DNA from 2 places in the Streptomyces halobius genome. Region 1 is predicted to be linked to the other one. Evidence: predicted binding sites of a transcription regulator. Region 1 holds the regulator's gene; the other holds the start of a gene.
The links. Region 1 encodes HspR, which represses chaperone genes until heat shock. Its sites were predicted from a motif close to TTGAGNNNNNNNNNCTCAA; they were not measured.
Positions count from the first base shown of each region.

Region 1 (12,446 bases):
CGGGACGCGGCCTCGTCGACCAGGTCGATGGCCTTGTCGGGCAGGAAGCGGGAGGTGATGTAGCGGTCGGAGAGGGTGGCCGCGGCGACCAGGGCGGAGTCGGCGATCTGCACCTTGTGGTGCGCCTCGTAGCGCCCCTTGAGGCCGCGCAGGATCGCGACGGTGTCCTCGACGGTCGGCTCGGCGACCAGCACCTGCTGGAAGCGCCGCTCCAGCGCCGCGTCCTTCTCGATCCGCTCGCGGTACTCGTCGAGGGTGGTGGCGCCGACCATCCGCAACTCACCGCGGGCCAGCATCGGCTTGAGCATATTGCCGGCGTCCATCGAGGAGTCGCCGCCGGCTCCCGCGCCGACGACCGTGTGCAGCTCGTCGATGAACGTGATGATCCGGCCGTCGCTGGACTTGATCTCCGCCAGGACGGTCTTCAGCCGCTCCTCGAACTCACCGCGGTACTTCGCGCCGGCGACCATCGCGCCCAGGTCGAGCGCGACCAGCCGCTTGTCGCGCAGCGACTCGGGGACATCGCCCTTGACGATGCGCTGGGCGAGCCCCTCGACGACGGCGGTCTTGCCGACGCCCGGCTCGCCGATCAGCACCGGGTTGTTCTTCGTCCGCCGCGACAGCACCTGGACGACACGGCGGATCTCGTGGTCCCGGCCGATGACCGGGTCGAGCCGGCCTTCGCGGGCGGCGGCGGTGAAGTCCGTGCCGAACTTCTCCAGCGCCTTGTACGTGCCCTCCGGGTCGGCGGTGGTCACCCGCTGCCCGCCCCGGCTCGCCTCGAAGGCGGCCAGCAGCTTCTTGGCGGTGGCGCCCTGCTGCGCCAGCAGCTCGCCGGTCCTGCCGCCCTTGGCCGCGATGCCGATGAGCAGGTGCTCGGTGGAGATATACGCGTCGCCGAGGTCCTTGGCGCGCTGCGAGGCGTCCGCGAGCACGGCGAGCAGCTCGCGGTCCGGCTGCGGCGGGGCGACGGTGGAGCCCTGCACGCTGGGCAGCCCGGCGAGCTGCCGCTCGGCACCGTTGCGCAGCACGGCGGCGTCCGTCTCGACGGCCGCCAGCAGGTCCATGAGGTTCTCGTTGTCCTGCCCGGCCAGCAGCGCGAGCAGCAGATGCGCGGACGTCATGTCCGCGTGCCCGGCGGTGACCGCCCGCTCATTGGCGGCGCTCAGCGCCTCCCGGCTCTTGTTGGTGAGATCGGCGTCCACGTCCCCGTACTCCTCCTCGTACTCGTACCCTGCTCACGCCAACGTGCGATAAATTGAGTCTATTCCACTCAAGGCGGCTCCAACGCCGTAGGGGCGTGCCGGTCCTCTCATACGGACATCCCACCTGGGAGTGAACCCGGCCGAACTTCCCTTCGCCGGCGACCCACCCGCCCACACTGACCTTCGGCCGTCGAGCTGCATCTGTTCCGGGGCGCCGAGTCCTGGATGCCCAGTGATGGAGTCGCCTTGGTCATCGACGTGACCTCAAGCAAACCCGATCGCGACCGAGTGGCCAGGCGTCACTGCTACGCGCGCCAGCATCCCGCTTTACCTGCTCGTTGACCGGAGCAAGTCCACGATCACGCTGTTCGGCGAACCTTCCGTGGAAGATTACGTGGGCAGCACCACTGCCCCCTTCGGCAAACCCATCCCCCTCCCCGCCCCCTTCTCCTTCGACCTCGACACCACCGACCTCCTCCGACTTCCAGGAACGGCCCGAGAACCCATAGGGGACGCGGGCCTACCCTTGCCCCATGGCCCACGATCTCTCCGCCCTCACCCCCGCGTACCTCGCCTTCTGGGACGAGTACTTCATGCCCACCCTGACCACCCTGCGTGCGGACGGCACCCCGCACGTCGTCCCGGTCGGCGTCACCTTCGACGCCGGGCAGCGGATCGCGCGGGTCATCACCCGCAAGGACAGCACCAAGGTCAAGAACATCCTCGCCGCCGGTCCCGGCGGGGCCGCCGTCGCCGTGTGCCAGGTGGACCGCGGCCGCTGGGCGACGCTGGAGGGCCTCGCACGGGTGCGTACGGACGCGGAGTCCGTCGCCGACGCGGTACGCCGTTACGCCGCGCGCTACGGGCGGACACCGACGCCCAACCCCGACCGCGTCATGATCGAGATCGCGGTGACCAAGGCGCTCGGCCGGGCCTGACCCGGCGCCGGCACTCACTGGTCCGTACCTGGCCGAAAACCGCCGCTTTGCATCCGTCGCCCGGCCCTCACCTGGTACCCAGGAACGGAAGGAAACCGAACAGCCCCGCGCAGACAGCGGACCTCTTCGGACCTCTCTCGGTCACATCACGGCAGCTGGAGACCGCATGGCGTCGGCACTGTGCATCGCGACGATCCGTCCCCGACGCCCCGACCCCGCCCGGTCGCGGCCCCGCGCCGAGCTCTGCCCGCGTTGCGGCGGCCAACTCGCGGTCAACCAGGACGGATGGAAGATCTGCCACGCCTGCGGCTATGCCTCGCCACCCGGTACGGCCCCTCCACCCCGGGCCGTCTGCGGGGGTATCGTCGCCCCCACAGTCGCCACGCCCCGGAGGGCACGATGAACTCGGTCCGAGTGACGGCGATCGCCTGCCTGATGCCGCTGTCCGAACTGGACGAGGATCCGTTCCTGGTCGACGACCGCAGCCAGCACGACATGTGCAAAAAGTGGGCGGCGGCCCGTGACTACCACCTCACCTGCCAGCTCACCCTGCACCAGCTGCGCGCCGACCACAGCGCGCTGTGGAGCGATGTGGAGGAGGGACTGGTCGATGTGTTCGTGACGCCCAACCGCCGGGCGCTGGAGAACGCCATCGACGGGGCCGACGAATTCACCGCGCGCTGCGCCGCCGCCGGCGTACGCCTGGAGACCGCCGACCTCGACGAGCCGGTCTACACACTGGCGATGAAATCGCATGTGCACCGCCGCCTCTCGATGCCGACGGCGGGCTACAACGGCTGCTGAGCGGAAGCGGCGAAGCGCCGCACAAGCACGAAGCAGAAGCGCGAAGCCCGCAAGAGGGCCGGGTTTCCCCGGCCCTTCGCCGACTCGGCAGTCGAGGCGTCCACCACACCGGGCTGAGTCGCACACAGCCGGGCCGGTGTCCCTGACACCGGCCCGGCTCGCGCGCTACTCCGACGACCGCTTGGGCCGCCACACCACCAACGCGCTGGTCTGCTGCACATCCTGATACGGCACCAGGTCACGGCGGTACGAGGCGTGCACCGCCGCCTCCCGCTGCTGCATCGCGCTGGCCGCGCCCTCCAGGGCGCCCTGCAGCTCGGCGACCCGCTGCTGCAGGGCCGCGACCTGGTTCTCCAGCTCGATGATGCGCTTGATGCCGGCGAGGTTGATGCCCTCGTCCTGGGACAACTGCTGCACCGTACGGAGCAGTTCGATGTCCCGGGCCGAGTAGCGGCGGCCCCGCCCGGCCGTGCGGTCGGGCGACACCAGGCCCAGCCGGTCGTACTGCCGCAGGGTCTGCGGATGCAGGCCGGAGAGCTGAGCCGCGACGGAGATGACGTACACCGGCGACTCATCGGTCAGTTCATACGGGTTACGACGCTGCCCGCCCCGGCTGTCCATCTCAAGCTCCCTTCGCGGCCTGGAACAGCTCCGCCCGCGGGTCCACTCCCGCGGTCGCCTCGCGATAGGACTCCAGCGATTCCTTCGCCTCGTCGCCGAGGTCCTTGGGGACGATCACCTCTATGGTGACCAGCAGATCACCCCGGGTGCCGTCCTTACGGGCCGCGCCCTTGCCGCGGGCCCGCATGGTGCGTCCGTTGGGTGTGCCGGCCGGCAGCTTCAGCTTGACCGGTGGGCCGCCCAGCGTCGGCACCTTGATCTCACCACCCAGCGCCGCCTCCGGGAAGGTGACCGGCACCGTGACGGTGAGGTTGTCGCCCTTGCGGCCGAAGACCGGGTGGGCGTCGACGTGCACCACGACATACAGATCGCCGGCCGGGCCGCCCTGCTCACCGGGAGCGCCCTTGCCGCGCAGCCGGATGCGCTGCCCGTCGGAGACGCCCGCGGGGATGCGGACCTGCATGGTGCGGGAACTCGTCGCCCGCCCGCTACCCTTGCAGACCTCGCATGCGTCCTGGGCGATCAGACCGCGGCCCTTGCAGTCGGCGCACGGGTCGGTGAGCGAGAAGCCGCCGCCCGCGCCCCGGCTGACCTGACCGGTGCCCACACAGGTCGGGCAGACCCGAGGCGTACCGTTTTTGTCGCCGGTGCCCGAACACGCCTTGCACGGCGCCTGGCTGGACATCCGCAGCGGGACCGTGGCGCCGTCGACCGCCTCGGTGAAGCTGAGCGTCACCTCGGACTCGATGTCCTGGCCACGGCGCGGATGGGTACGCGTACCCGCCCCGCCGCGGTTGAACAGGCCGCCGAAGACGTCCCCGAGCCCGCCGCCGAAGCCGCCGGCGCCCCCGCCCTGAGTGCCCCCGAAGAGGTCGCCCAGGTCGAAGTTGAAGCTGCCGCCACCCCCGCCGGGGCCGGGCCGGAAGCCGCCGTTGCCGAACAGCGCCCGCGCCTCGTCGTACTCCTTGCGCCGCTTGGGGTCACCGAGGACGTCGTTGGCCTCGGAGATCTCCTTGAAGCGCGCCTCGGCCTTGGCGTCGCCCTTGTTGGCGTCCGGGTGGTTCTCCCGGGCGAGCTTGCGGTACGCCTTCTTGATCTCCGCCTCGGTGGCGTCCTTCGGGACGCCGAGGACCTTGTAGTAGTCCTTCTCCACGAAGTCCTTGGTGCTCATCCCCGACGTCCCTCCTTCCGCGCGGTTCTCTCTCGTGCTGTCACGTCAGCCCTCGTCCGGGCCACCGCTCTCCTCGTCCGTGGCCTTGGCACCCTTGGCGTCATCCTCGGATCCGGACTTGGCGGTCTGCGTGCCCGGCTGCGGCTCGGCGACGGCGACCCGCGCAGGGCGGATCGTTCGTTCACCGATCCGATACCCGGGCTGCAGGATGGCAACGCACGTGGTCTCTGTGACATCCGGTGCATAGGAATGCATCAGCGCTTCATGGATCGTCGGGTCGAAGGGCTCGCCCTCCTTTCCGAACTGCTGCAGACCGAGCTTGGCGACCGCGGTCTCCAGCGATTCGGCCACCGACTTGAAGCCGCCGACCAGCTCGCCGTGATCGCGGGCGCGACCGATGTCGTCGAGGGTGGGAAGGAGCTCGGACAGGAGGTTCGCCGCGGCGATCTCCTTGACCGTGACCCGGTCCCGCTCCACCCGACGGCGGTAGTTCTGGTACTCCGCCTGGAGCCGCTGGAGGTCCGCCGTACGCTCGTTGAGCGCCGTACGCACCTGGTCCAGCTGCGCCAGGAGAGCTGTGTCCTGGGGCTCTTGAGAGCCCGGCTTGTCGGCCCCGGCCGGGGCCGAGCCCGCCGTTTCGGCGGACTCGGCACCCTGCGCCGTGTCGTCAGGAGTTCCTGCGGACCCGGTGTCGGAGGCGACGTCAGGCTTCTCGTCGAAGCCCGGGGTCTCCTCCGTCATCAGGCCGCGCCGCCCTTCGCGTCACGGGGCTTCTCGTCGTCGACGATCTCGGCGTCGACGACGTCGTCCTCGGCCTTGGCCTGACCGTCCGCGGCACCGGCGGCACCCTCGGCGCCACCGGCCGCGGCCTGCGCGGCCTGGGCGTCGGCGTACATGGCCTGGCCCAGCTTCTGGGAGACGGCCGCGACCTTCTCCGTGGCGGTGCGGATCTCGGCGGTGTCGTCGCCCTTGAGCTTCTCCTTCAGCTCGTCGACGGCGGTCTCCACCTCGGTCTTCACCTCGCCGGGAACCTTCTCCTCGTTGTCCTTGAGGAACTTCTCGGTCTGGTAGACGAGCTGCTCGCCCTGGTTACGGGACTCGGCGGCCTCGCGGCGCTTGTGGTCCTCGTCCGCGTACTGCTCGGCCTCCTGGCGCATGCGGTCGACCTCTTCCTTCGGCAGGGAAGAGCCGCCGGTGACGGTCATCTTCTGCTCCTTGCCGGTGCCGAGGTCCTTGGCCGCGACGTGCATGATGCCGTTGGCGTCGATGTCGAAGGCGACCTCGATCTGCGGGACGCCGCGCGGAGCCGGCGGCAGACCGGTCAGCTCGAACATCCCGAGCTTCTTGTTGTACGCCGCGATCTCGCGTTCGCCCTGGTAGACCTGGATCTGCACGGAGGGCTGGTTGTCCTCGGCGGTGGTGAAGATCTCGGACCGCTTGGTCGGGATCGTGGTGTTCCGCTCGATCAGCTTGGTCATGATGCCGCCCTTGGTCTCGATACCGAGGGACAGCGGGGTGACGTCCAGCAGCAGGACGTCCTTGACCTCACCCTTGAGGACACCGGCCTGCAGCGACGCGCCGATGGCGACGACCTCGTCCGGGTTGACGCCCTTGTTGGCGTCCTTGCCGTCGGTCAGCTCCTTGACGAGCTCGGCGACGGCCGGCATACGGGTCGAGCCGCCGACCAGGACCACGTGGTCGATCTCGGACAGCTGGATGCCGGCGTCCTTGATGACGTTGTGGAACGGGGTCTTGCAGCGCTCCAGCAGGTCCGAGGTCAGCTGCTGGAACTGCGCCCGGGTGAGCTTCTCGTCCAGGTGCAGCGGACCCTCGGCGGAGGCGGTGATGTAGGGCAGGTTGATCGTCGTCTCGGTGGAGGACGACAGCTCGATCTTCGCCTTCTCGGCGGCCTCGCGCAGACGCTGCAGCGCCATCTTGTCCTTGGCCAGGTCGACGCCGTGGCCGTTCTGGAACTGCTTGACCAGGTAGTCGACGACGCGCTGGTCCCAGTCGTCACCACCGAGGTGGTTGTCACCGTTGGTGGCCTTCACCTCGACGACACCGTCGCCGATCTCCAGCAGCGAGACGTCGAAGGTACCGCCACCGAGGTCGAAGACCAGAATGGTCTGGTCGTCCTTCTCCAGGCCGTAGGCCAGGGCGGCCGCAGTAGGCTCGTTGACGATACGCAGGACGTTCAGACCCGCGATCTCGCCGGCCTCCTTGGTGGCCTGGCGCTCGGAGTCGTTGAAGTAGGCGGGGACGGTGATGACCGCGTCCACAACCTTCTCGCCCAGGTACGCCTCGGCGTCGCGCTTGAGCTTCTGCAGGATGAAAGCGCTCATCTGCTGCGGGTTGAAGCCCTTGCCGTCGATGTCGATGTTCCAGTCGGTGCCCATGTGGCGCTTGACCGACCGGATGGTCCGATCGACGTTGGTGACCGCCTGGCGCTTGGCGACCTCGCCGACCAGCACCTCGCCGTTCTTGGCGAAGGCGACGACGGACGGCGTGGTCCTGGCGCCCTCGGCGTTGGAGATGACGGTGGGCTCACCGCCTTCGAGAACACTGACGACGGAGTTCGTCGTGCCCAGGTCGATGCCGACCGCACGTGCCATTTCAATTCCTCCAGCTGACTTGAGTGGAACAGGCTCAAGAGTGCAGCATCGATGGAAGCCTGTCAACAGAGGTGAGCCAGAGTGACTCAACTTTTATGTCGGCCTTACCGTCCACCGACTTGCCACCATAGACGCCAGGGCCAACCGTAGACGCCAGGGGCCAACAGAGGGTTGCCTGCGCGACGCAGATCACCGGCCGGGCGACTTCATGGGGCCCCGGATACTGGGTAACCTCAGCGCAGACCCGAAAAGTTACCGCTTAGTAGTTCCGCTTAGTTTTCCGCTCTCGCAGGCACGAGGAGCCGTCCATGCAACTCGCCGCGATCATCGTGTCGCTGGTCCTCATCGCGGTAGGCGTCGCGCTGTTCGGCCGTGCCATCGCGCAGATCTACCGCTCCATGCGCGTTGGCCAGCCAGTACCCGCCGGTTCCCGGACCAACGACCCCGTGCAGCGCACCGTCACCGTGGTCAGGGAGTTCCTCGGCCACACCCGGATGAACCGCTGGGGCATCGTCGGCGTGGCGCACTGGTTCGTGGCAGTGGGCTTCTTCTCCCTGCTGCTGACCATCGCCAACGCCATCGGCCAGCTCTTCAAGGCCGACTGGGTGATCCCCTTCATCGGTACCTGGCTGCCGTGGGAGATGTGGGTCGAGGGCATGGGCATGATGACGACCCTGGGCATCCTCACCCTGATCGTCATCCGGCAGCTGAACCGGCCGGGCGGCGCGGGCCGAAAGTCCCGCTTCGCGGGCTCCAACACCGGTCAGGCGTACTTCGTCGAGGCCGTCATCCTGATCGTCGGCATCTGCATCGTCACGCTGCACGCCCTGGAGGGCGCCCAGCACGGCGTCGACCACTACGAGCCCGCGTTCTTCGCCTCGTATCCGCTGGTCGCGTTCTTCAAGGGGCTGAGCGTCGGCACCCTGCAGAACCTCACCTACCTCTTCGCGATGATCAAGATCGCGACGTCCTTCATCTGGATGATCACGGTCGCCCTCAAGACCGACATGGGCGTCGCCTGGCACCGCTTCCTGGCCTTCCCCAACATCTGGTTCAAGCGCGAGGCGGACGGCGATGTGGCGCTCGGCGCGCTGCAGCCGATGACCACCGGCGGCAAGCCGATCGACTTCGAGGACCCGGGCGAGGACGACCAGTTCGGCGTCTCGCAGATCGAGCACTTCTCCTGGAAGGGCCTGCTCGACTTCTCCACCTGCACCGAGTGCGGCCGCTGCCAGTCGCAGTGCCCCGCCTGGAACACCGGCAAGCCGCTCTCCCCCAAGCTCCTGATCATGTCGCTGCGCGACCACGCGCACGCCAAGGCCCCGTACCTGCTCGCGGGCGGCGGCAAGGACATGGAAGGCAACGAGACGGCGTCCGCCGAGCAGCTGAAGGACGTCCCGGCGTCGGCCCTCGCCGAGGCCGAGCGCCCGCTGGTCGGGACACTGGAGGAGAACGGCGTCATCGATCCGGACGTCCTGTGGTCCTGCACCACCTGCGGCGCCTGCGTCGAGCAGTGCCCGGTCGACATCGAGCACATCGACCACATCGTCGACATGCGCCGCTACCAGGTCATGATCGAGTCGTCGTTCCCGTCCGAGGCGAGCACGATGCTCAAGAACCTGGAGAAGAAGGGCAACCCCTGGGGCCTGGCCAAGAAGCAGCGGCTCGCCTGGACCAAGGAGGTCGACTTCGAGGTCCCGGTCGTCGGCAAGGACGTCGAGGACCTCACCGAGGTCGAGTACCTCTACTGGGTCGGCTGCGCCGGCGCCCTGGAGGACCGCGCCAAGAAGACGACGAAGGCCTTTGCCGAACTCCTCCACATCGCGGGCGTCAAGTTCGCCATCATGGGCGGCGACGAGAAGTGCACCGGTGACTCCCCGCGCCGTCTGGGCAACGAGTTCCTGTTCCAGCAGCTCGGCGCCGAGAACGTGGCGACCCTCAACGCGGCCTTCGGCGAGGACGACGAGGACGAGTCGACCAAGAAGCCGAAGTCGTCGAAGAAGATCGTCGCGACCTGCCCGCACTGCTTCAACACCATCGCGAACGAGTACCCGCAGCTCGGCGGCGAGTACGAGGTCATCCACCACACGCAGCTGCTGCAGCACCTGGTGGACGAGGGCAAACTCATCCCCGTCACCCCGGTCGAGGGTCTGATCACCTACCACGACCCCTGCTACCTGGGCCGCCACAACAAGGTCTACACCCCGCCGCGCGAGATCATCGCCAACGTGCCGGGCCTGCGCAACGAGGAGATGCACCGCCACAAGGAGCGCGGCTTCTGCTGTGGCGCCGGTGGCGCGCGGATGTGGATGGAAGAGCGCATCGGCAAGCGCATCAACAACGAGCGCGTCGATGAAGCGCTGTCGCTGAACCCCGACATCGTCTCGACGGCCTGCCCGTTCTGCCTCGTCATGCTGACCGACTCGGTCAACGGCAAGAAGAACGACGGCCAGGCGAAGGAGTCGGTGCAGGTCGTCGACGTGGCCCAGCTGCTGCTGGAGTCCGTCAGGACCCCCCTCGACCCGGCGGGCGAGCCGGAGTCGGAGGACGCGCCGCAGCCTGAGCCGGTGAAGTAGCGGCGCGACGTCATCGGAACGGCCGGTCCTGCGGAGTGCGGGGCCGGCCGTTTGGTGTGTGGTGGGGTGGGAGCTGGGGCCGGGGAGTTTGGGGCGGAGGGTGGGGCGTGATTCATGGGGCGTGGTTCATGAGGCGTGGTTCATGAGGCGTGGTTGATGGGACGCGGTTAATGGGTGTTATGGCTGGAAACGCCTGCCACGCCCCTTCTCCGGGTTTGAACAGCGGCCCTTGACTCATTCGTGTGAGCCGCCCACAACCCCGAGTGCGCACTGTACGCATTCATTAACGTACCCACCGTCACGCCCCAGATGGGCGCACACGACAGGAGGGGACACGTAAATGAAGCGCATGTTGCGGAAGTTGACGACGTTTTCCGCGGTTGCCGCCGCGGCTCTAGGGATGGCCGTCGTCCCGGCGAGCCAGGCACAGGCCGACGCCCCGCTGCACTGCCCCTTTGTCTACACGGTCTGCACGTGGACCGGGCCAGGCGGTAGCGGACAGCTGAGGCCACTGTTCGCCGATGACGGCTTCATCCCCTACGGCGTCCAGAGCGCGCAGAACCGAACCGCGTACCCCTGGTGCTTCTTCGAGGGCATGGGTTTCCGGGGCATTCACCATCAGCTCGACCAGGGCGAGACCGTGCGCCGGCTCGAATTCACGGCCCACTCCGTCTACCCGGGCCAGTGCCCTCTGTAGAACGGCATGCAGAACGGCCAGCGCTCGCGGCAGCGAGCAGCCGTATCAGGCATTCACCGAGCTGAGCGGGTTGAGCGGGTTGAGCGGGTTGAGCGGGTTGAGCGGGTTGAGCGGGTTGAGCGGGTTGAGCGGGTTGCGGGATTGAACGGGCTTTGTCGGCCGCCGTGTTGGCGCATACCTACGTCTTGATGCGGCTGCCGAAGCCCTGCCGCGCACCGAGCCTGACGACATGGCAGGTGACGGCACGGCAGAGAGCGCCCCTGAACCCAGGCCGCGCCTGAGGCCAGACCGCACCCCGGGCAGCCCCCTTCGAGGGAGCACCCCCCGAGACGGAAGCACCACCCCGAGACGGAAGCACCATCCCAGGCGGAAACACCCTCCTGGGCGGAAGCACCTACCCCAGACGGAAACAGCGCCCCGAGCGGGAATACCACCCCGAGCCCACCCCGTTGTGGCCTGCAAGGGGTCCACACAACCCCTAAGGGCCCCCTTTGACCAACCCTTAAGGGTTACCCCTAGGGGATGTCACAGCTCAGCAGCAAACCCCCGCCCAGTGCCCCGCTCCGCCACCGCGGCCGCGCAGACCAGGTACTTTCGAAGGCGTGGCTGGATTCAGGATGGGTCGCGGACGGGATCCCCGCACCGCGCAGGACGGGCAGCAGCCGGGGCAGCAGGCCCCGTACGGACAGCAGGGACCGTACGGGCAGCAGCCCCCGCCGCCGCATGGGCAGTGGCAGCACTCTCCGCAACCGCAGCAATACAGCGGCCGGCCGCACGGACAGCACGACGAGCCCGAGTACTTCGGCGACGGCGGCTACCAGGCTCAGCAGCAGTCCTACGCGCCGTACGCCAATGACAACACCCCCGGCCACACCCAGCAGTTCCGCGTCGGCGAGGCCCCGGACGCGTACGGACCGTATCCGGACCAGTACAACGGCGGCCACGGCCCCGACGGCCAGTACGCCGACGGCGGCACCTACCGCGCCGGCCAGACCACCGCCCCGCCGGCCGGCCCCCGGTTGCACTGGAAGCAGCTGCTGTCCGGCATCGTGCTGCGCCCCGCACCCACCTTCTGGCAGATGCGGGACCACACCGTGTGGGGCCCGGCACTGACCGTCACCTTCCTCTACGGTCTGCTGGCCGTCTTCGGATTCGACAAGGCCCGCGAGGATGTGCTGAACGCCACGCTCGGCAACAGCATCCCGTGGGTGCTGATCACCGGCGTGATGTTCATCATCGGCGGTCTGATCCTGGGCGCGGTCACCCACACCATGGCCCGCCAGCTCGGTGGCGACGGCGCCTGGGCGCCGACCATCGGCCTGTCCATGCTGATCATGTCGGTCTCGGACGCACCCCGACTGATCTTCGCGATGTTCCTCGGCGGTGACAGCACCCTGGTGCAGGTCATCGGCTGGCTCACCTGGCTCGCGGCCGGCTATCTCTTCACCTCCATGGTCAGCAAGTCGCACGACCTGCCCTGGCCCAAGGCGCTGGGTGCCGCCGCGATCCAGCTGGTCGCGCTGCTCGCCCTGGTCAAGCTCGGCACGCTGTAACGCCCGTACGCAGACATGGAAGGGCCCTGCTCCGGCATTGCTCGGAGCGGGGCCCTTCCATGTCTGCGTACGGACTGGTCGCCAGACGCCTCTCGCCGGATGCCTTTCGCCAGGTGCGCGCTACGCGGACTACCTGCCACCTACTTCCCTGCTCACCGCGTACGGCCTACGCACCACCTGCGTACTACTCACCGCGCCTACGGACTGCACACCGCCCGTGCGTCCCTCACCACCTACACACTCCTCACAGCCCACACACTGCTCACCAC
Region 1 covers NZ_CP086322.1:5,211,185-5,223,630, reverse strand. Annotated here, with positions in the region: gene clpB (ATP-dependent chaperone ClpB) at 1-1,205, opposite strand, end outside; partial or broken gene K9S39_RS23735 (Uma2 family endonuclease) at 1,398-1,683, shown strand; gene K9S39_RS23730 (pyridoxamine 5'-phosphate oxidase family protein) at 1,739-2,143, shown strand; gene K9S39_RS23725 (hypothetical protein) at 2,543-2,947, shown strand; gene K9S39_RS23720 (heat shock protein transcriptional repressor HspR) at 3,113-3,568, opposite strand; gene dnaJ (molecular chaperone DnaJ) at 3,570-4,739, opposite strand; gene grpE (nucleotide exchange factor GrpE) at 4,785-5,480, opposite strand; gene dnaK (molecular chaperone DnaK) at 5,480-7,351, opposite strand; gene K9S39_RS23700 ((Fe-S)-binding protein) at 7,660-9,927, shown strand; gene K9S39_RS23695 (peptidase inhibitor family I36 protein) at 10,268-10,624, shown strand; gene K9S39_RS23690 (Yip1 family protein) at 11,242-12,177, shown strand.

Region 2 (16,420 bases), 1.7 Mb from region 1:
TGTGGATCCCGCGTTATGGCTCCTCGGTCGGCGAACTCCCCGCCGGCTGGAGCTTCCACACCTTCTGGCAGTACACCTCGTCCGGCCCGACGGTCGGTGACCACAACCGCTTCAACGGGGCGTACAGCCGGCTGAAGGCGCTGGCCAACGGCTGAGCTGCCTGTGCGCCTGAACCGGCGCCGCTCTCGCGGAGGTGGCTTAGCCCCGCGAGGGTTGCTCAATTGATGGTTGCGGTAGGGGTGGTCAGCCCGGCTCCCGTACGGGATACGGCGTCAGGCCGGCCACCCCTTCCTCATGCCGCGACAGGTACCTGCGGCGCCGGACCGTTCGACGCCGGTGTCAGCGCCAGCGCCAGCACCTGGCGGACATCCGCGACCGGGTGGACGTCCAGCTTGTCCAGGATCTCGGACGGGACGTCGTCCAGGTCGGCCTCGTTCCGCTTCGGGATCACGACGGTGGTGATCCCCGCACGGTGTGCGGCCAGCAGCTTCTGCTTGACGCCGCCGATGGGCAGGACCCGTCCGGTCAGGGAGACTTCGCCGGTCATGGCCACATCGGGACGGACCCGGCGGCCGGAGAGCAGGGACGCCAGCGCGGTCGTCATCGTGACGCCCGCGCTCGGACCGTCCTTGGGGACGGCGCCCGCCGGTACGTGCAGATGCACGCCCCGCTCCTTCAGGCCGGCGACCGGAAGCTCCAGTTCCGCGCCGTGCGAGCGCAGGAAGGAGAGCGCGATGTGCGCGGACTCCTTCATGACGTCGCCGAGCTGACCGGTCAGCTGGAGCCCGGACGCGCCGGTCTCCGGATCGGCCAGCGACGCCTCGACGTACAGCACATCGCCGCCGGCGCCGGTGACCGCGAGGCCGGTGACGACACCGGGGACCGCGGTCCGCCGCTCGGCCGGGTCCTGTGCCGACTCGGGGGTGTGGTGCGGCCGCCCGATCAGCGGGCGCAGCTGCTCGCTCCCGACCGTGAACGGCAGCTCCCGCTCGCCGAGTTCGTGCTGTGCGGCGACCTTGCGCAGCAGCCTGGCGACCGTCCGCTCCAGATTCCGTACGCCCGCCTCGCGGGTGTACTCGCCCGCCAGCCTGCGCAGCGCGGCGTCCTCCAGGGTCACCTCGCCGGGCTCCAGACCGGCCCGCTCCAGCTGGCGCGGCAGCAGGTGGTCGCGGGCGATGGTGACCTTCTCGTCCTCGGTGTAGCCGTCGAGGCGGACCAGTTCCATGCGGTCCAGCAGCGGCTCGGGGATGGCTTCGAGGACGTTGGCGGTGGCCAGGAAGACCACATCGCTGAGGTCCAGTTCGACCTCCAGGTAGTGGTCCCGGAAGGTGTGGTTCTGCGCCGGGTCCAGGACCTCCAGGAGGGCCGCGGCCGGGTCGCCCCGGAAGTCGGAGCCCACCTTGTCGATCTCGTCGAGGAGGACGACCGGGTTCATGGAGCCGGCCTCCTTGACGGCCCGGACGATCCGGCCGGGCAGCGCGCCGACGTACGTACGCCGGTGGCCGCGGATCTCCGCCTCGTCGCGGACGCCGCCGAGCGCGACCCGGACGAACCTGCGTCCCATGGCGCGGGCCACGGACTCGCCCAGGGAGGTCTTGCCGACGCCGGGCGGCCCGACGAGGGCGAGGACGGCCCCTCCCCGGCGGCCGCCGACGAGCCCCAGACCGCGTTCGGCCCGCCGCTTCCGGACGGCCAGGTACTCGGTGATCCGCTCCTTGACGTCCTCCAGGCCCGCGTGGTCCGCGTCCAGCACCCGCTTGGCGCCGGCGATGTCGTACGCGTCCTCGGTCCGCTCGTTCCAGGGGAGTTCCAGCACCGTGTCCAGCCAGGTGCGGATCCACGACCCCTCGGGGCTCTGGTCGCTGGCCCGCTCCAGCTTGTCGACCTCCTTGAGGGCGGCCTTGCGGACGTCCTCGGGCAGCTCGGCGGCCTCGACCCGGACGCGGTAGTCGTCGCTCTCGTCCTCGGGATCGCCGTTGAGCTCGGCCAGTTCCTTGCGGACCGCCTCCATCTGGCGGCGCAGCAGGAATTCCCGCTGCTGCTTGTCGACGCCCTCCTGGACGTCCTTGGCGATGGACTCGGCGACGTCCTGTTCGGCGAGGTGCTCACGCAGCGCCTCGGCGGCGAACTTCAGGCGGGCGACCGGGTCGGTGGTCTCCAGCAGCTGGACCTTCTGTTCCGTGGTCAGGAACGGGGAGTAGCCGGAGTTGTCGGCGAGCGTCGGCACATCGTCGATCTGCTGCACCCGGTCCACGACCTGCCAGGCGCCGCGCTTCCGCAGCCAGCTGGTGGCCAGCGCCTTGTACTCGGTGACGAGTTCGGCGACCGCCCCGGGGAGAGGCTCGGGAACCCGTTCCTCCACGGTCGTGCCTTCCACCCAGAGCGCGGCACCGGGCCCGGTCGTGCCGGAACCGATCCGTACCCGGCCCAGGCCCCGGATCAGCGCGCCGGGATCGCCGTCGGACAGCCGTCCGACCTGCTCGATCCGCCCGAGCGTGCCGATGCCCGCGTACGTCCCGTCAATCCGGGGCACGAGCAGCACCTTCGGCTTGGTGCCCGGGGACCCCGAGGACGCAGCGGCCTGTGCGGCTTCCACCGCCGCCCGTACCTCCGTGTCGGACAGGTCCAAGGGCACCACCATGCCGGGCAGTACGACCTCGTCATCGAGGGGCAGCACGGGCAGGGTGAGCGATGCGGACGTCGAAGCCATGATCTCCCCTTCGGCAGGCAAGTTGAGCTTTACTCACTCAATGCGGCGGGGAGGGGAAATGTTCCCCGTAGCGCGTTCGCTGTGAGCGAGCGGAGCGAGTGAGCCATGAAAGGTGCGCGTCTCGCGCATGCGAGGCCGAGCGCAGCGAGGCTTCGGCATGAGCGAGACGGAGCGAGCCTTTGAAGAGGCCGGCGGGGGTGGGGCCGCTACCAGTGGGTGGGGCGGTTGAGGGCCGGCGGCAGCTTGGTGGCGGTGTCGCCCTTGGCCGCGTTGAGCTGGGACTGGGTGAGGAAGATGCTGCCGGTGAGGTCGGCACCGCTGAGGTCGGCGTCCCGCAGGTCCGCACCGATCAGATCGGCGGCGCGCAGGTCGGCGCCCTTGAGGTCGGCGGCGATGAGGTAGGCCCCGCGGAGGTTGGCGCCCTGGAGGTCGGCGCCCTTGAGGCGGGCCCCGATCAGGTCGGCGCCCCGGCGGTCCTTCTTGCGGCCCGGGACCTTGGCGCGTACGAGTTCGCTGGTGCGCAGCAGCAGGGTGTTGACCTCGCCCCGGTGTGCCGGGACGTCCAGCTCCATCAGTTCCTGGGCGGTGCCGCAGGTGAGGCGTTCGGTCTGCTCCAGCGCGCGGCGCAGTTCGGCGTGGACGGGGCGGGCCGGCGGCAGGGTCAGCGCTTCGGCCAGGTACCAGAGCAGTTCGTGGAGCTGCCGCATGACGGGGAACACGTCGAACATCTGGCGGGCGGCACTCGGGGCCTGCCGCCAGTCCTGTCCGCCGAAGGTGACCTGGGAGACCTTCTGGCCGGCGCCGAAGCAGTCGAAGACGGTGCAGCCGGAGAAGCCGCGCTGCCGGAGGTCGGCGTGGATGCCGCAGCGGAACTCGGCGTCCAGATTCGGACAGGGCCGCCCGGCGTCCTTGTCGATCGCGAAGTCCGCCGAGGCCGCGAACGGCAATGCGACGCAGCACAGCCCGAAGCAGCTGCCGCAGTCGGCCTGCAGGCCGAGATCGGCGGACCGCAGGCCGAGGCCGGCGCTGCCGGGATGCGGGGGTTGGCGGTCCTGGGACACCGTGCGTGAACTCCTGGGATGGGGACTATGGACGACCCATTCTCCCAGGCCGCGGTAGCCGCCGCGGATGGCCGGTGCCCGCCGCCGCGCCGTCCGGGCCGGGCCGGGTGCGCACCCGTTCCCCACGCAGCGCCGGATGCCCCAGGTCACCGAGGAGCGGCGGGTCCCCGGTGCGGTGGGCGCGCCAGCGGCGGAGCAGGGGCCGGCTCGCGATGCCGAGGGTGAGCGAGAGCAGATGGCCCCAGTTGCTCACGGGATCGGCGTAGGCGAGCAGGTCGGTGACGGCGAGCGAGCCGACGCCGGCCAGCAGTGGCCAGCGGCACCAGCCGGGCAGCCCGCCCGCGAGCGCTCCGGTGCAGGTCATCACGCCGAAGCTGATGCCGTAGTCGAGACGGTGCAGGGAGCTGTCGGGCAGCTGTCCGGCGGCGACGGACAGGCCCACCGGCACTTCGGTCGCGAGGGTGGCCAGCGCATGTCCGCCGAAGAAGACGGCGGCGGTGCGCAGCCCGCCGATCCGCCGCTCCAGCGCCGTCAGGACGAAGAGGAAGCCGATGGCGTACGCGGAGGTCAGGCCGCCGGCTACCCACAGGGCACTGGCGACGAGGACCAGCAGCGGGGCGCGGGCGAGATGGACGACGTCGGTGCTGGAGCCGCGCAGCAGCTCGGAGACGAGCGAGGGGTCGGCGTGGTCGGCGAAGAGCGAGGTCGCCACGAGGAGGGCGGCGTACCAGAAGGTGAAGGGGGTGCCGACGGGGGTGGGCAGCAGTCGCCAGGGCCGCCATCGGAAGGGCAGTCGTCCGGTGCGCGGGCACCGGGCGGCCGCACCGCGCACCCCGGCCCCCGCGTCCCCGCGCTGCCGGGGAATCCCGCTCAGGCTGCCCTCCGGCGGCCGCCCCCCGTCCCATGTGCCGTCGGTGGGACGCTCGCTTCGTCCGCCCACCGCCGGAGTGCCGCCCGATGTGCCATCGGCGGTGCCAAGCCCGCTCACGTTCCGAAGCCCCTTCCGTCCTGGCGCACACGGTGAGCCACGCCCGTGTCCCTTCGGCCGTGTTTCCGCTGTTGTCGTGTTTCCGCTGTGGTGAACCACGTTGTTCCGCTGTGGTGAACGACGGACGACGTGGCTCCTCCGTACTGGACAACGTTCGCAGCCACCCTGTCCGCTCACCCCATGATCCGCTGTGCGAGTGAGATGCGTCACACGAGGCAACCTTTATGACATTCGCCACGTCCGGGGTCGGAGGGCGATGATTCCGGACACCTTCCGGACGACTCTCAGGTGCCTTCCGAATGCCGGACGCGGCCCCCCGAGCGGTTGGACCGCCGCGCCCGGCGTTGGCCAGGATGACCGTATGGCTTCCGTTCCCTCCTCAGCTCCGGCGGCCGGTCCCCAGGAGGCCCCGTGCACCCTCGACCGGCGCCAAGGCCCTTACGGCGAAGTGGTGTTGCGGCAACGGGGCGGCACCCCCGAAGGCTCGGGAACCCCCGCGGCACCCGCGGTCTACGAGATCATCGCCAACGGCTGCTTCCTGATGGACACCTCCGACGGCCGCTCCGAACGGCTGCTGATCGACGCCGCGCTCGCCGCGCTGCCGGCCGACCGGGAGGCACCCGCCGTCCTGATCGGCGGCCTCGGCGTCGGCTTCTCGCTGGCACGGGCGGCGGGCGAACCGCGCTGGGGCCGGATCGCCGTCGTCGAGCGCGAGCAGGCGGTGATCGACTGGCACCGCGCGGGCCCGCTGTCGGCCGTCTCGGCGGACGCGCTGGCCGACCCGCGCACCGAGACCCTGCACACCGAACTGGTCGCCCACCTCTGCGCCGGGGCGGGCCAAGACACCTTCGACGCCTTGTGTTTGGACATCGACAACGGCCCCGACTGGACCGTCACGGAGGACAACAACAGCCTCTACTCCCCCACCGGTCTCGCCGCCTGCCGGGACCGGCTGACGCCGGGCGGGGTGCTCGCCGTGTGGTCCGCGCAGCCCTCGCCGGACTTCGAGCAGGCCCTGCGAAATGCCGGATTCAGCGGGGTACGGACGGAAGAGATGCCCGTTGTCCGAGGCGTCCCGGACGTCGTCCACCTCGCCCGCAAGGGCGCGTAGCCGACAGTCCGACCATGGCTTTACGCTGCTGCCCAGCAAAACGCGACCACGCAGGGGACATGCAGGGGCGGGCGATGGACCAGACTCAGACAACCCAGGGCGGCACCGCCGCGGCCACGCCGGGCGCCCAGCGCCGGGTGCTGGTCGTGGAGGACGACCCGACGATCGTCGACGCCATCGCGGCCCGGCTCCGCGCCGAGGGCTTCCAGGTGCAGACGGCGACGGACGGCCCGGCCGCCGTGGACATCGCCGAGGCGTGGCAGCCCGATCTGCTCGTCCTCGATGTGATGCTGCCGGGCTTCGACGGCCTGGAGGTCTGCCGCCGGGTGCAGGCCCAACGCCCCGTACCGGTGATGATGCTCACCGCCCGGGACGACGAGACGGACATGCTGGTCGGCCTCGGCGTCGGCGCCGACGACTACATGACCAAGCCGTTCTCGATGCGGGAGCTGGCCGCCCGGGTGCATGTCCTGCTGCGCCGGGTCGAGCGCGCCGCGCTGGCCGCACACACCCCGCGCAGCGGCATCCTCCGCCTCGGTGAGCTGGAGATCGACCATGCGCAGCGCCGGGTCCGGGTGCGCGGCGCCGATGTCCATCTCACGCCCACCGAATTCGATCTGCTGGTGTGCCTGGCGAACACCCCGCGCGCGGTGCTCTCCCGGGAGCAGCTGCTGGCCGAGGTGTGGGACTGGGCGGACGCCTCCGGGACGCGCACCGTCGACAGCCACATCAAGGCGCTGCGCCGCAAGATCGGCGCCGAGCGTATCCGTACGGTCCACGGCGTCGGCTACGCTCTGGAGACCCCGGCCGCATGACGCGGGCCTCCGGAGGCGACCGCTGGCGCGGGCCGGCGACCGGGTTGTGGAAGTGGGTCTGGGAGGGGCTGCGGCCCCTGGACCCGTACCGTTCCGTCAAGGCCGCGCTGGGCGCGCTGGTCATCGTCTCGGTGATCATCACCACCCTGCTGGTGTTCGTCGCGATCCACTCGGCGACCGAGCTGCGGGTGATCACGATCTTCTCGATCATCGCCTCACTGCTGATCACCCAGTTCGTGGCGAACAGCCTGACCGCCCCGCTCGACGAGATGACCGATGTCACGCGGTCGATGGCGCACGGCGACTACACCCGGCGGGTGCGGTCGGAGCGGCGTGACGAGTTCGGGGACCTGGCCGACGCCTTCAACCGGATGGCGGCCGATCTGGAGGCGGTGGACACCCACCGCAAGGAGCTGGTCGCCAATGTCTCGCACGAGCTGCGCACCCCGATCGCGGCGCTGCGGGCGGTGCTGGAGAACGTCGTGGACGGTGTCTCCGAGCCCGATCCGGAGACGATGCGCACCGCGCTGAAGCAGACCGAGCGGCTCGGCCGGCTGGTGGAGCATCTGCTGGACCTGTCCCGGCTGGACAACGGGGTGGTGCCGCTGCACGCCCGGCGCTTCGAGGTGTGGCCGTATCTGTCGGGGGTGCTCAAGGAGGCCCATATGAGCCGGGGCGTCTCGACGCTGTCCGCGCTGTCCGGGGTTCCCGGTTCCGGCACCCACACCCGTACCGACGTCCATCTGCACCTCGATGTCTCGCCTCCGGAGCTGACCGCGCACGCCGACGCCGAGCGGCTGCACCAGGTCGTGGCGAATCTGATCGACAACGCGATCAAGCACAGCCCGCAGCACGGCCGGGTCACCGTCCACGCGCGGCGCGGCGACGGGCCGGAGAGCCTGGAGCTGGAGGTGCAGGACGAGGGCCCCGGCATCCCCGAGTCGGAGCGCTACCGGGTCTTCGAGCGGTTCAACCGCGGCGGCCCCGGCCCGTCCGGTCCCGGGACGGACGGCGGTACGGGGCTGGGCCTGGCCATCGCGCGCTGGGCGGTGGACCTGCACGGCGGGCGGATCCGGGTGGCCGAGTCCCCGCGCGGCTGCTGCATCCGGGTCAGCCTTCCCGGGCTGGAGTCGGACCGCGGCTGACGGCGGTGACGTAGGGTCGGTGGCGGGAGCACGCATTTCCCGGATGCGACGGTGATCACTTCTTACCCGCGCACGGGCAAACTTCGGGTGTTTCCCGTCTTGTCCTGCCCTGAAACCCTTCGGTGAATGTGACGTGCACGACGAGTGCCCCTCTCGGACTGCACCAGAGGTCACAACAGGCGTAGCCTTTATTCCCGCTGTCCACCACCTTAGGAAGCGGAAGAGGGCGGTTGCCGCCGTGTCGCTACAGTCCCCCAACAGTGCGAGTATCTCGTCGGACCAAGAGGGGCAGGGAAAGAGTCCTGCTGCCGCGTTTGGTCCCAATGAGTGGCTCGTCGACGAGATCTACCAGCAGTACCTCCAGGACCCGAACTCGGTAGACCGAGCCTGGTGGGACTTCTTCGCCGACTACAAGCCGGGCGCCGCCGCGCCGAGCAAGCCGGCCGAGAGCCCCGCTCCGGCCCCGTCCCCGGCCGCGCCGAAGCCCGCCGCCCCGGCTCCCGCGCCCGCCGCGAGCGCTCCGGCCCCGGCGAAGCCCGCCCCGGCGCCCGCCAAGGCCGCGCCCGCCGCCAAGGCCAAGGCCGCACCGGCCGCCGAGGCCCCGGTCGGCCCCGAGTTCGTCACCCTGCGTGGCCCCTCGGCCGCCGTCGCGAAGAACATGAACGCCTCCCTGGAGCTGCCGACGGCCACGTCCGTCCGCGCCGTCCCGGTGAAGCTGCTGTTCGACAACCGCATCGTCATCAACAACCATCTCAAGCGCGCCCGTGGCGGGAAGGTCTCCTTCACGCACCTCATCGGGTACGCGATGGTGCAGGCCCTCAAGGCCATGCCGTCGATGAACTGCTCCTTCGCGGAGAAGGACGGCAAGCCGACGCTGGTCAAGCCCGAGCATGTCAACCTCGGTCTGGCCATCGACCTGGTGAAGCCCAGCGGCGAGCGCCAGCTCGTCGTCGCCGCCATCAAGAAGGCCGAGACGCTGACCTTCTTCGAGTTCTGGCAGGCGTACGAGGACATCGTCCGCCGCGCCCGGGACAACAAGCTGACGATGGACGACTTCACCGGAGTCACCGCGTCGCTGACCAACCCGGGTGGCATCGGCACCGTCCACTCCGTGCCGCGTCTGATGCCGGGCCAGTCCATGATCATGGGCGTCGGCTCGATGGACTACCCCGCCGAGTTCCAGGGCACCTCGCAGGACGCCCTGAACAAGATGGGCATCTCCAAGGTCATGACGCTGACCAGCACCTATGACCACCGAGTGATCCAGGGCGCCGCCTCCGGCGAGTTCCTGCGGATCATGAGCCAGCTGCTGCTCGGCGAGAACGAGTTCTACGACGAGATCTTCAAGTCGCTGCGGATCCCCTACGAGCCGGTCCGCTGGCTGCGCGACATCGACGCCTCGCACGACGACGACGTCACCAAGGCCGCCCGGGTCTTCGAGCTGATCCACTCCTACCGGGTGCGCGGCCATGTCATGGCCGACACCGACCCGCTGGAGTACCACCAGCGCAAGCACCCCGACCTGGACATCACCGAGCACGGCCTCACCCTGTGGGACCTGGAGCGGGAGTTCGCGGTCGGCGGCTTCGCCGGCAAGTCCATGATGAAGCTGCGCGACATCCTGGGCGTGCTGCGCGACTCGTACTGCCGCACCACCGGCATCGAGTTCATGCACATCCAGGACCCCAAGCAGCGCAAGTGGATCCAGGACCGCGTGGAGCGTTCCCACAAGTCGCCCGAGCGTGAGGAGCAGCTGCGCATCCTGCGCCGACTGAACTCCGCCGAGGCGTTCGAGACGTTCCTGCAGACCAAGTACGTCGGCCAGAAGCGCTTCTCCCTGGAGGGCGGCGAGTCCGTCATCCCGCTGCTGGACGCGGTCATCGACTCCGCGGCCGAGTCGCGCCTCGACGAGGTCGTCATCGGCATGGCCCACCGCGGCCGCCTCAACGTCCTGGCGAACGTCGTCGGCAAGTCGTACGCGCAGATCTTCCGCGAGTTCGAGGGCAACCTCGACCCGAAGTCGATGCACGGCTCCGGCGATGTGAAGTACCACCTGGGCGCCGAGGGCACCTTCACCGGCCTGGACGGCGAGCAGATCAAGGTCTCGCTCACCGCCAACCCCTCCCACCTGGAGGCCGTGGACCCGGTCGTCGAGGGTGTCGCGCGCGCCAAGCAGGACATCATCGGCAAGGGCGGCACGGACTTCACCGTGCTGCCGGTCCAGCTGCACGGTGACGCGGCGTTCGCCGGCCAGGGCGTGGTGGCGGAGACGCTGAACATGTCCCAGCTGCGCGGCTACCGCACCGGCGGCACGGTCCACATCGTCATCAACAACCAGGTCGGCTTCACCGCCGCGCCGGAGTCGGCCCGCTCCTCCATGTACGCCACGGACGTGGCCCGCATGATCGAGGCACCGATCTTCCATGTGAACGGTGACGACCCGGAGGCGGTCGTCCGCGTCGCCCGTCTGGCCTTCGAGTTCCGCCAGGCGTTCAACAAGGACGTCGTCATCGACCTGATCTGCTACCGCCGTCGCGGCCACAACGAGTCGGACAACCCGGCCTTCACCCAGCCGCTGATGTACGACCTGATCGACAAGAAGCGCTCGGTGCGCAAGCTCTACACCGAGTCGCTCATCGGCCGCGGCGACATCACGCTGGAAGAGGCCGAGCAGGCGCTGCAGGACTTCCAGGGCCAGCTGGAGAAGGTCTTCACCGAGGTCCGCGACGCCACGACGGCGCCGGCGGTGCCCGAGGTGCCGCAGCCCAAGGCCGAGTTCCCGGTCTACGTGGACACCGCGATCTCCCAGGAGGTCGTCAAGCGGATCGCCGAGTCCCAGGTCAACGTCCCCGAGCGGGTCACCGTCCACCCGCGTCTGCTGCCGCAGCTGCAGCGCCGCGCGGCCCAGGTGGAGGACAACGCGATCGACTGGGGCATGGGCGAGACCCTGGCCATCGGTTCGCTGCTGATGGAGGGCACCCCGGTCCGGCTCGCCGGCCAGGACTCCCGCCGCGGCACCTTCGGCCAGCGGCACGCGGTGCTCATCGACCGGGTCACCGGCGACGACTACACCCCGCTGCTCTACCTCGCCGAGGACCAGGCCCGCTTCAACGTCTACGACTCGCTGCTCAGCGAGTACGCGGCGATGGGCTTCGAGTACGGCTACTCGCTGGCCCGCCCGGAGGCGCTGGTCATGTGGGAGGCGCAGTTCGGTGACTTCGTCAACGGCGCGCAGACCGTCGTGGACGAGTTCATCTCCTCCGCCGAGCAGAAGTGGGGCCAGACCTCCGGCGTCACCCTGCTGCTGCCGCACGGCTACGAGGGCCAGGGCCCGGACCACTCCTCGGCCCGTATCGAGCGCTTCCTGCAGCTCTGCGCCCAGAACAACATGACGGTCGCCGCGCCGACCCTGCCGTCGAACTACTTCCACCTGCTGCGCTGGCAGGTCCACAACCCGCACCACAAGCCGCTGGTCGTCTTCACCCCGAAGTCGATGCTGCGTCTGAAGGCGGCGTCGTCGAAGACGGAGGAGTTCACGACGGGCGGTTTCCTCCCCGTCATCGGCGACAGCGCGGTGGACGCCCAGGCCGTCCGCAAGGTCGTCTTCTGCTCCGGCAAGGTCTACTACGACCTGGAGGCCGAGCGGGCCAAGCGCGGCGCGAACGACACGGCGATCGTCCGTATCGAGCGGCTCTACCCGCTTCCCGGCAAGGAGCTCCAGGCGGAGATCGCCAAGTTCCCGAACGCCGAGAAGTACCTGTGGGCCCAGGAGGAGCCGGCGAACCAGGGTGCCTGGCCGTTCCTCGGTCTCAACCTGATCGACCACCTGGACCTGGCCGTCGGCGCCGACATCCCGCACGGCGAGCGCCTGCGCCGCATCTCGCGGCCGCACGGCTCGTCGCCGGCCGTCGGCTCCGCCAAGCGGCATCAGGCGGAGCAGGCGCAGCTGATCGCGGAGGTCTTCGACGCGTAGCGTTTGGCCGAAGTGGGCTTGCCCGCTGACCTCATGGGGCCCGGCACCGCGCATGATGCGTGGTACCGGGCCCCGGTGTCGTTTTGTGCGGCCCGGTGTGGGTGCGGGATTCTGCTGCGGGTTCGTGTTCCGGTTTGTGCCCACCCTCCGCCATTGCCATGAGGGTCCCCCGCGCCGTTCAGGAGTGGGGCAGGCATGAGGGCGGCCGACTCCAGGTGCGGGACGAGTTCGGCGTAGCGCTCCCAGTAGCGGGCGTCGGAGGGGTTCTGCGGGTCGGCGGTGATCAGCACCCGGCAGGCCGTGGCGAACATGTGGCCTCCGTACCGTCGGGCAGCGTGATCTGCTGAGCACGATCTTGCAGCACGGCCTTCCGCTCCCCCCTGAGCGGCAATTCCCCATTGCCGCAGGGCGGTTGACAGGCGATCAGGTCAGCTCCCGGGTACCTGTGGCGCGAGCGGTCCGTGAGCCTGCCTATCCTGGCCCGGAATGTCCCATGACCCCTGGTGGAGAGTACGTGTATTTCACTGACCGAGGCATCGAGGAACTGGAGAACCGGCGTGGCGAGGAGGAGGTCACCCTCGGCTGGGTGGCCGATCAGCTGCGTACGTTCGTCGACCTGAACCCTGACTTCGAGGTGCCGGTGGAGCGGCTGGCCACGTGGCTGGCACGTCTCGACGACGAGGACGACGAGTAGGACGAGTAGGACGAGTAGGACGAGGACGGCAGCAGGACGAGTAGGAGGCGGGCACGGGGCGAGCGGGCGGCGATCAGGGCGCGAGCGGGGAGCCCGCGCGAAGCATCCACCCGCGGGAAGCATGTAAGGGACAACTGCAGAACGCCCCAGGGGACGGGTCAGGGTGAGCTCGGGGTCCGGGCCGCTTGACTTCCGCAATCCGCGATATAGCGTGTTTACCGAAGACGCGATATGTTGCGTTGCATTGCCTACCCAGGGGAGGCCGGAATGTCAGCCGGGAGCGAGTGGCCGCAGCAACCGATGAAGGTGGACGGACCACGGAAGCTGGAGATCGAAGCCCCCGTCGACGCGCTGAACGTGCGCCTCTACGGCGGCACGGTCAACGTCGTCGGCACCTCGGACGGCAGCCCGGCCCGCCTGGAGATCAGCGAGGTGGACGGCCCGCCGCTGACCGTCTCGTGCCGGAACGGCACCCTTTCGATCGGGTACGAGGACCTGCCCTGGCGGGGTTTCCTCAAGTTCCTCGACCGCAGGGGCTGGAACCGCGGCGCGGTGGTGTCGGTGACCGTCCCGGCCGCCACCCGTGTCGAGGTGGGAGTGGTCGGCGCGGCCGCGGTGGTCTCCGGGATCTCGGGGCGTACGGAGCTGCGCGGCGTGTCCGGGGACAGCACCCTCGTCGGCCTGACCGGCCCGGTGCAGGCGGACACCGTCACGGGCAGGGTCGAGGCGCAGGCCGTCACCGGTGATCTGCGGTTCCACTCCGTCTCGGGGGATCTGACGGTCATCGACGGCGCGGGCGGTTCGGTGCGCGCGGACTCCGTCAGCGGCGACATGGTTCTCGATCTGGACCCGGCGGCCAAGGGCACCGACATCAATCTGACGACGGTCTCCGGGGAGGTCGCCATCCGTCTGCCCGACCCGGCCGAGGCCGGAGTGGACGCGAAGGTGGACGCCAACACCACGAGCGGCACGGTCAGCAACGCCTTCGACGAGCTACGCGTCAGCGGCCAGTGGGGCGCCAAGAGGATCAGCGGCGCTCTCGGCGCGGGCACCGGCACGCTCAAGGCCACCACGGTCTCCGGCGGCCTGGCCCTACTGCGCCGCCCCGCCTTCGAACAGCCGCAGGACACGCCCGGCAGTGGGCCGGGCGACGGACCGGGTGACGGATCGGGGCACGGCCCAGGTCGCGCCCCCGGCCCCGGACCCGACCCGGATGACGGACCCGGCCCCGATCCGTCCGACGGCCCCGGCCGCGCCCCCGGCGACAGTCCGTACGACCCCGCGGGCGACGGCCCGTCCAACGTCGCCCCCGCCTCCGGTCCGCGCGACGCCGATTCCACCGCCCCGCCCGCAGCCCCAGAGAAGAAGGTGCTCTGAGCATGCCTCCCGTCTTCGCCCACGGCCGCCTCCGTCTCTACCTCCTCAAGCTGCTCGACGAGGCCCCCCGGCACGGCTACGAGATCATCCGCCTCCTGGAGGAGCGCTTCCACGGCCTGTACGCCCCGTCCGCCGGCACGGTCTACCCCCGACTGGCCAAGCTGGAGGCCGAGGGCCTGGTGACCCACGCCACCGAGGGCGGCCGCAAGGTCTACTCGATCACCGACGCCGGCCGGGCCGAACGCGCCGACCGCGGCGGCGAACTGGCCGATCTGGAGCTGGAGATCCGCGAGTCGGTGGCCGCGCTGGCCTCCGACATCCGCGAGGACGTGAGCGGTTCGGCGCGGGATCTGCGCCGCGAGATCCGGGAAGCCGCACAGCAGGCCCGCGCGGGCTCGGGCGCGGGTGGGGCCGGCCCCACTCAGGAGACCGGGCAGACGGGCAGGGGCGGCGAGAAGAACGGCTCCGCCGGACGGCCGTTCCCGGATGCCGGGGACCACTTCGACGGCTCGTTCGGCGACAAGGAGTCCTGGCGGCAGGCGAAGGAGGAGTTCCGCCGCGCCAAGGAGGAGTGGAAGGAACAGGCCAGGCGCGCCAAGGAGGAGAGCCGGCGGGCCAGGCAGGACGCGCAGCGGGCGCGCAAGCAGGCGAGGGAGGCCCAGATCTTCGCCCGCGAGGAGGTCCAGCGGGTCATCAAGCGGGTCCAGGAGCAGACCCAGGGACATATGCGTTCCGGCGACTGGGCGGGGGCGGTGCGCGAGGCGCTGTCCGAGGTGTCGCGCGAGGTGGGCCGCTTCACGAGCGGCCAGTCCGGCACCGGGCGGGACGGCGCCGAGAACGAGTCCCGGGTGACGGTCGAGCGCGTCGATCTGGCGAAGGGGCACCACGGAGGGGCCGGGGGTGCCGGGGCCCCCGAAGGGGCCGAGGCAGCCGCAGGTCCTCAGCGGGGCCGCGCGGCCGAGGCGCCCCCCGCCCCCGCCTGGGCGACCGAGCCCACCAGCGACGACCCGGCCCGCGACTTCGACCGCCTGCTGGACCGCTTCCGCGACGACCTCCGGGACGCGGCCCGCGACCACGGCGTCACGGCGGAGCAGCTGAAGGAATCCCGCCGCCGCCTCTCGACGGCCGCCGCCCACATCGGCGCACTGCTCCGCGACCCGGAGCGGTACTCGTCCCTCATGGACCCGAACGACTAGACCGATCCGTACAACCAGACAAGGTCAGCGGCATGGCCGGTGACGGTCAAGCGCCCGGGGACCGCGGCGCGGTTACCCCGCCCCCGCGGCACACTCCCGTACCGCCTCGATGAGCCGGTTGATGCGGACGTCCCCGCGACCGCCCATCCGGTTGGCGGTGTAGCCGAAGCCGACACCGAACTCGTCGTCGCCGAAGGCGAATTGGCAGCCGCCCGCCCCGTCGTTGCCGAAGCTGCGCGGACCGAGCGTACGGCGGAACGGCGAGTCGATGAGGAAGCCCGATCCCCAGCGCACCCCCAGGTCGGGAAAGCCCGACCAGGACGCGCCGCCGGACCGCTCCGCGACGGCGTCGGTGACGGTGTCCGGGGCGAGCAGACGCGGCGAGCCGTCGACTCCGGTGGCGGCCGCCGCGTAGAGGGTCGCCATCCCCCGCGCCGTCGAGACCGCGCCCGCCCCGGGGAACTCCGCGCTCAGCAAGGCAGGCGAGTTCCAGCCATGCGGATCGTCGACACCGGGGAAAACCAGCGCGCCATTCATCGTCACCGCCCGTATGGGCAGCAGATCGGCATCCGGCAGCGGCCCCCGTCCCTCGCCCTCGACCAGCCGGGCGAGCCTCGGCAGCGCTTCCCGGGGTACGCCGATCCAGGTGCTGTTCAGGCCCAGTTCGTCGCCGATCGCCTTACGGAAGTAGGCACCAGGGGTGAGGCCCGTGATGCGCCGGATCACCTCGCCGACGATGAAGCCGAAGGAGTGCGCGTGGTACTCGTACGCGGTGCCCGGTGCGTACAGCGGCGCCTGCTCCTCCAGGGCGTGGATCACCGGATCCCATGCGGTGAGTTCCTGGAAGGTCAGCTTCCGGTCGAAGAGGGGGATGCCGGCGGTGTTCGCCAGCACCATCCGGGTGGTGATCCCCTCCTTGCCGTGCCGGGCGAACTCCGGCCAGTAGGCGGCCACCGGCGCGTCAAGATCCAGCCGCCCGTGCTGTGCGAGCAGATGGGCCAGGATGCTCACGATGCCCTTGCCGCAGGACATCACGGGAACGGGCGTGTCCTCCTCCCACGGCCGCCCGGTCCGGTCATCGACGGTGCCGCCCCACAGGTCCACGACCTTGCGTCCGTCCACGAACACGGCGACGGCCGCGCCGAGTTCACCGCGCTCGGTGAAGTTCCGGGCGAATTCGTCCGCTACAAGACCGAACCCCTGATCGGCCCCTCCGTTGGTCTCCACCCCGCGTGCTCTCTTCCTCGTGCCCACATACGGGAGCACACGGATTGCCCGTGGCCCCGTTGACTGCTGGTTGTCTGCTGGTCGTCGGCCGGCTGTCGGCTGCTGACCACCGGCTGCCGACCG
Region 2 covers NZ_CP086322.1:3,490,415-3,506,834, forward strand. Annotated here, with positions in the region: gene K9S39_RS15890 (lysozyme) at 1-155, shown strand, start outside; gene lon (endopeptidase La) at 293-2,710, opposite strand; gene K9S39_RS15900 (pentapeptide repeat-containing protein) at 2,917-3,723, opposite strand; gene K9S39_RS15905 (rhomboid-like protein) at 3,797-4,759, opposite strand; gene K9S39_RS15910 (spermidine synthase family protein) at 5,121-5,870, shown strand; gene K9S39_RS15915 (response regulator transcription factor) at 5,945-6,685, shown strand; gene K9S39_RS15920 (HAMP domain-containing sensor histidine kinase) at 6,682-7,830, shown strand; gene K9S39_RS15925 (multifunctional oxoglutarate decarboxylase/oxoglutarate dehydrogenase thiamine pyrophosphate-binding subunit/dihydrolipoyllysine-residue succinyltransferase subunit) at 8,069-11,803, shown strand; gene K9S39_RS15930 (hypothetical protein) at 11,758-12,114, opposite strand; gene K9S39_RS15935 (DUF6104 family protein) at 12,318-12,497, shown strand; gene K9S39_RS15940 (DUF4097 family beta strand repeat-containing protein) at 12,765-13,874, shown strand; gene K9S39_RS15945 (PadR family transcriptional regulator) at 13,877-15,070, shown strand; gene K9S39_RS15950 (serine hydrolase domain-containing protein) at 15,143-16,297, opposite strand.
Region 2: a site for HspR is predicted at 2,733-2,751, ahead of lon (endopeptidase La). Genes of this name have one in related genera too.